2 linked regions of the Desulfurobacterium sp. TC5-1 genome follow. The main gene of each other region encodes a partner of the protein of the gene in region 2 in a complex. Links are inferred from orthologs where the notes say so. Each region holds a gene or a part of one and is shown on either strand. Other genes may lie near its edges.

Region 1 (3,189 bases), 370 kb from region 2 along the record:
TGTTCTCTTCATTTCACGACAAACTTCGTCATCAACAAGAACACCATTAGTAGCTATGCACATTCTGAACCCTTTCTCTGTACCGTAGGCAGCAATATCAAACAGATCATCCCTTAAAAGAGGCTCACCACCGGTAAGGACAATAGTCGGACTGGAAATGGTGGCAATATCATCCATCAGCTTCTTAGCTTCTTCAAAAGTAAACTCACCCTGCTCAGATTCCATAGTGGATGATGAACGACAATGAATACAATTAAGGTTACATCTCCTTGTAACTTCCCACGCTATCCATTTCGGCAAGAATTGTTCATGTCCCATAATTTTCTCCAGAATTCTCAATTATCTCAATTATATAAAGAGTGCAGTGTAAATATTACTATTTAAAATCCCGATTTTAAAGACGCTTCTAACATAAATAATAATAGCTATGAAACTTAGTAAAAATTCATTTAAATATTCGACTGTTAAGGTTAAAAGCACTATATTAAAAATATGCAGAATACGAAATTTTATTCTAAAGCGTTACGTTACACTCATTAGCATGTTTTAACCGTACGGTTATGCATAACAAGATTGATTTAAGACACAAAAATGTTACAATGAGGAAAAATTTTGCTAAAATAAGCAGAGAATCAATTTTTATTAAATTTAACTAAGGAGGAAAATATGGCACGAGGAAGAAAGCCCGGGAAGAGAACCAACAAAACTGTAAAGGTATCCCTTCCAAAAAAGACTTACTACATTCTTTACGGAATTGCCGGTAACAACGAAATGAAGCTTAACAAGCTCATCAAAACCATCATTGAAGAAAGACTGGATAATTCAACAATCGCTGATCTCTCTAAGTTACTTGAATCTGGAAGAAAAGAAAAGGAAGAAGCAGCAGCAGCAAAAGAAGCAGAAGAATAAGTCTTTATTATTTCCATTATCAGTTTAAAAAAAGGGGGGGCGCATCCCCCCTTTTCAATTTTCTACAAAATTTTTTCTAAATTGGCCGCAGACAAAAACGCCCGGGCTTTGTGGATTGTCTCTCTGTATTCTCTCTCGGGATCTGAATCCCAAACAATACCGGCACCAACCTGGAGATAAGCTTTGTCATCCTTCATCAACATTGTCCTTATAACAATGTTGAAGTCAAAGTCACCGTTAAATGAAAGATAACCCACTGAACCTGTATAGAGGGCTCTCCTTGTTGGTTCAAGCTCTTCAATAATTTCCATTGTCCTCACCTTCGGTGCACCTGTAATTGTTCCTCCTGGAAAAAGAGCTTTTACAACATCCACGGGGTGTACACCTTCGTCAATTTCTGCCCTCACATTCGAAACTATGTGCATAACGTGAGAATAAACCTCCTTCACCATTAGCTCATCAACCACTACCGTTCCGTATTTTGCTATTTTTCCTAAATCATTCCTCTCTAAATCCACTAACATAATGTGTTCCGCCCTCTCTTTTTCTGACAGGAAAAGTTCTTTTGAAAGAAATGCATCCTCATTTTCATCTTTTCCTCTCCTCCTTGTCCCTGCAATAGGCCTCGTTTCAACAATACTGCCGACCTTTCTTACAAGTCTCTCCGGAGAGCATGAAACTGCTTTAAACCCATCCATATCAAGATAAAAAGCAAAAGGTGAAGGGTTGATCTCCCTGAGGCGATGATAAAACGCAACCGGTGAACCGGAAAAAAGAAAATTGAGCCTTTGTGAAAAGTTAACCTGAAAAGTGTCACCTGAAGCTATGTACTTTTTAATCTTTTCTACACTACTAAAAAACTGCTCTTTTGTCATATTGAAAGAGAGAAAGTCAATCTGAAATCCTTCACTTAAAGAGAGAACACTCTCACAAAAAAATTCCGGCATTTTGCCATAGACATATATTGTTCTACTCAAATTATCAAAAACTACTGTTGTTTCCGGCAAAAAGAAAGAGATATCAGGTATTTTAATATCATCAGATGAATATCGGGGCAACCTTTCTATATATCGTCCCGCATCGTAGGAAAAATATCCAAAAATCCCAAAATAGTCATCAGAATACTTCTTTCTCAGGCGCTCATAAAACCCTTTCAACAATTCAAAAGCCTGACCTTTATAATCTTTTACAGTGAATTTTTCTATTTCTCCTATACATATGAAAGAAAAACGACCCTTTTTTACATCAATTAGCGCCGAATCAAGAAACATCCTTACAGGATATCCTTTATCAACCATGTGTAGAAACAAAACGTACGGATCAACCCAGAATGTAAGCTTTTCCAATAATTCAACCTCCTACTTCCTGTGTAAACCTCAGAAATTTTATGATATTATTTCTTTCTATCAACTGTACAAGCTTTTGGCTGCAATTTTGGGAGGCAGAAAAATGAAATTGTCAGGTGCAGAAATACTTCTTGAAGCGCTTCAGCTTGAGGGTGTTGAATACATATTTGGCTACCCCGGTGGAGCCGTTCTTGATATTTACGACAGACTATCGTACACATCTTTAAAACACATCCTTACAAGACACGAGCAGGGAGCCGCTCACGCAGCAGATGGTTATGCAAGAACAACAGGAAAAGTTGGTGTCTGTTTTGCAACTTCAGGACCGGGCGCCACAAACCTGGTTACAGGACTTGCTACTGCCCAAATAGATTCTGTCCCCATTGTGGCATTTACAGGAAACGTCCCCACATTTATGATAGGAAACGATGCATTTCAGGAAGTTGACACTGTCGGTATTACAAGACCAATAACAAAACACAATTTTTTAGTAAAAGACGTAAATCAGCTGGCGGATACCGTTAAAAAAGCTTTTTATATAGCAAGAACCGGAAGGCCGGGTGTCGTGTTAGTTGATTTGCCAAAAGACGTTATGAGAAGCATAGCTGATTTCTTTGAGCAGGAATACAAATCACCCGTTCAGATAAGAAGCTACAAACCTGTAAAGAAAGGACATCCAGGACAAATTAAGCGGGCCGCAAAAGCGATAGCCGCAGCTAAAAGACCTGTCCTTTACGTTGGTGGTGGTGTCATCAAAGCAGGTGCTTCAGATTTAATAATTAAGCTGGCGGAACTGTGCACAATCCCTGTAACCACAACACTTATGGGGCTTGGTGCAATTCCTGGAACTCATCCTTACTTCTTAGGAATGCTCGGAATGCATGGAACTTACGCAGCCAACATGGCAGTAACAGAATGTGACCTGCTCATAGCG
Region 2 (3,281 bases):
GTGGGGTATGTAAAGTTCTACTTCAAGATAGCCTATGGAGACCATTTTACACCTCACACAGAGAGGAGTGCTCTCAAAAGAATTGTAGCGTAGCTTCCCGGTGGTAAGATAAATTGTATGGTAACATCCTTTTTTGTTTTTGAAACTATTTTGAAATTTTCCGGAATAACAACAGCTTTTCTTTGACCATCAGTCATTACTTTCATTCCGGCAATTTCCATGTCAAATACAGAAGAGTTAACTTTTTCTTCTTTAAATACTTTTTTCATTACTTTTTTAAGGAGAGAATCTTCCGGCGGTAAATCCTTTCCGGTATAAGGTATCTGCAGGTTTTTGAAATATTCAAAGTCGGTAACTTCTAAGTAAAAGTAAAGTTTCCAATTGTTTATGAAGGGAACTTGTCTGTATGGATATTTATTCAATATGTATTCGCCAAGAATGCGGTTAAAAAGGTAGCTTTGAAAAGCGAAGTTAAACATAATTCTTATATTTTTTGGAAGGATTCGGAAAGCTTTTTCTGCAGGAAGCCCTTTTAGTAGTCCTCTTAGTAGATCTTTTTCATACTCTTCAAGTGTTGGCTTTAGTACTTTATATATGTCCTGCCAATCTGTGAGCATATCTATTTTTTCTCTTCCTAAGAAATAAACCTTTAAAGCCTTCACAAAGTCACCCTTTAAAATGTACCTTAGAACGAAGTCGTCTCTGCTTTTAACGCTTCCAAACCTTTGTTCTCCAAAATAATTTGGGAATCCGTACAGTTTAACTGTTTGAAGGTTTCTGTAAAATTTTTCCCTCATTGATTTTTCAAAATTTCTAATTTTTATTGTAAATTTGTTGCCGTAGATATTTCCAATAGTCAGGGGTTTTTTAGATTTTCCAATAAACTTGATTTCAAAGGAAGAATTAGATTGCCTTTTGCCGACCCTCCATCTGCCGTCGTTGTAAAAAGATAGTTTTTCTTCGGTGATTTTCCCTGAAGGCACCGTTATGTACTGTGACGTTACGGCATATTTATCCTTTAATCCTGCAAATCCTATGGATTTAAGTGAAAGTTTTAAGAGTTTTGATATTATCCTGACTGCTTCCAAAGTAGATACATTCCTCTTTTTAAGAATAAAAACATCAAAGGCACCTTCACTTCCAACTTTTAAGGCCGGAACTTCTTCAACGACAAAGTCCTCAGGAATCTTTTTTATGTGGGAGTACAGTTTCATCGTTTAAATTTGTTTAGTAAAGTTTTCTATGATTTTCAGGCCATCTTCTGTAAGAATGGATTCAGGATGAAATTGAACGCCAAATAAGGGGAACTGTTTGTGCCTTATGCCCATAATTTCTCCGTCATCTTCACTTTCTGCCGTTACTATAAAATCTTCAGGGAGAGTTCCCCTATCGATTACAAGGGAGTGATATCTAATGGCAGAAAAGGGATTTTTCATTCCTTCAAAAAGATATTTTTCATCATGTTTTATCAGGGAAGCTTTGCCGTGCATAAGTTTCTTCGCTCTTATTATTTTTGCACCGAATGCATAACCTATTGATTGATGACCAAGGCAGATACCTAAAATCGGCAGTTTACCAGAAAACCTTTTTATCACCTCTACAGAAATACCCGCTTCTTTAGGTGTACAGGGACCTGGAGAAATTACAATGGCTTCAGGTTTAAACGTTTCAATTTCATCGATCGTTATTTTGTCGTTTCTTTTAACGGTAATATCTGCACCGAGCGTCCCGAAGTATTGAACAATGTTGTAAGTGAAAGAATCGTAGTTATCTATCATAAGAATCATTGTTCGTTTACCTCCTTCAAAGCGGTGCATATTTTATTGCACCAGTTACTTAAAGCTATAACATAATCTTTGTCAGGAATTGGGTTTAGCACGATAACTTTTGCACCTATTTCAGAGGCTATTTCATTTACAAGAGTTTGAGGTTCACCCTTTTCGGCTATTACAATTTTGACATTTTCCTCTTTTCCTTTTTTGATAAGTTCTTTTATGATTTCCGGTTTAGGTTCTTCTTCAGGATTGTTAACTATATAGCCTATGCATTTGATGTTTATAGTTTCAAAGAGAGGTTCCCATACGGGGTGAAATGCAATAACTTTTCTATTTTTCAATTTTGCCGTGCATTCATTAACTCTTGAAATTAACTGTTGTATCATAGCACTATAGTCGTCAGCCCTTTTTTCATAATATGTTTTTTTTCCGGGGTAGAACTTGCTGAGTTTATTAGCCATTTCGAAATACACGTCTTCCATTAAAATTGGATTTGTCCATATGTGATACCCGGCTTTTTTTATAAAAGGGTACTTTTTTGAGAGGAGTTTTCCTATGTTAAATACCTTTTCCCTGTTATCGATTCCTTTAAGTATCCAATTGTCAAGGCCCAGCCCATGAATTACTATTAGTTTTGCCTTTTTTAACTTGGCGATGTCTGAAGGTTTCATTTCGTATCCGTGGGGGGATTCACCTCCCTTTAAAATGGAATAGTATTTGAAATCTCCGCCAGCTAAATATTCTGCAACATTTTTCCATATCGGAAGACTTGAAACTATAAGAGGTTTGTTGGATTCTATATTACAGCCGTAAACTGCCAGTCCTGTTAAAAGTGCAACTATGAGCAGTAGTTTCTTCATCGTTCCTCCGTAAATTTTGGTAAACTAACTGTGACAATTATAATCTATGCTGCGGAGAGAGATTATGTTAGACAGAAAGAAGACAATTCTTGCTCTTGAAGATGGGACATACTTTGAGGGAGTTAATTTTGGTGCAGAAGGTGAGGTGTCTGGTGAAGTAGTATTTACGACCAGTATGACAGGTTATCAGGAAATAGTGACGGATCCTTCTTTTAAGGGTCAGATAGTAACAATGACCTGTCCTTTGATAGGAAACGTCGGTGCTAACAGTGAAGACATTGAGTCTGATAAGCCACAGGCAGAAGGTTTTGTAGTAAAAGAAATTTCTGAGATTTATTCTAACTGGCGGGCAGAGTTTTCATTTGAAGATTATCTCAGGAAATATGGTGTTGTTGGAATTGCAGAGATAGATACGAGAGCCCTGGTTAAAAGATTGAGAGATGTTGGTACGATGAGGGGTGTAATTTCTACGGTTGATCTAAATCCTGAATCCCTTGTAGAAAAGGCCAAAAGTATTCCTCCTATGGAAGGTCAAAACCTTGTTGATGTTGTAACTTGTAAAGAGCCTTATGAGTGGAGTCAGGGAACGTGGAAGTTAGAGAAGAAAGGTTATTCAGAAGTTAAAAACTTTAAATACAGCGTTGTA

Evidence for each region.
Region 1: the proteins of H153_RS0103400 (region 2) and H153_RS0101580 are in contact, whole or in part, in a solved structure (PDB 8RP0), measured with the Escherichia coli proteins. The link is inferred for Desulfurobacterium sp. TC5-1 from one-to-one orthologs.

The regions. Positions count from the first base shown.
Region 1 is NZ_ATXC01000001.1:306,158-309,346, reverse strand. Bases 114-2,971 are described here. They hold H153_RS0101580 (anthranilate synthase component I family protein), read right to left. Parts: upstream 2,256-2,971; coding sequence 972-2,255; downstream 114-971. Other genes in these bases: ilvB (biosynthetic-type acetolactate synthase large subunit), read left to right, coding at 2,359-2,971; H153_RS0101585 (hypothetical protein), read left to right, coding at 667-909; H153_RS0101590 (radical SAM protein), read right to left, coding at 114-318. Also shown: more of H153_RS0101590, read right to left, coding at 1-113; more of ilvB, read left to right, coding at 2,972-3,189. UniProt on the Escherichia coli protein: Part of a heterodimeric complex that catalyzes the two-step biosynthesis of 4-amino-4-deoxychorismate (ADC), a precursor of p-aminobenzoate (PABA) and tetrahydrofolate.
Region 2 is NZ_ATXC01000001.1:679,696-682,976, reverse strand. Bases 3-2,952 are described here. They hold H153_RS0103400 (aminodeoxychorismate/anthranilate synthase component II), read right to left. Parts: upstream 1,788-2,952; coding sequence 1,218-1,787; downstream 3-1,217. Other genes in these bases: carA (glutamine-hydrolyzing carbamoyl-phosphate synthase small subunit), read left to right, coding at 2,700-2,952; H153_RS0103395 (metal ABC transporter substrate-binding protein), read right to left, coding at 1,784-2,635; truD (tRNA pseudouridine(13) synthase TruD), read right to left, coding at 54-1,214; H153_RS0103410 (DUF503 domain-containing protein), read right to left, coding at 3-45. Also shown: more of H153_RS0103410, read right to left, coding at 1-2; more of carA, read left to right, coding at 2,953-3,281. UniProt on the Escherichia coli protein: Part of a heterodimeric complex that catalyzes the two-step biosynthesis of 4-amino-4-deoxychorismate (ADC), a precursor of p-aminobenzoate (PABA) and tetrahydrofolate.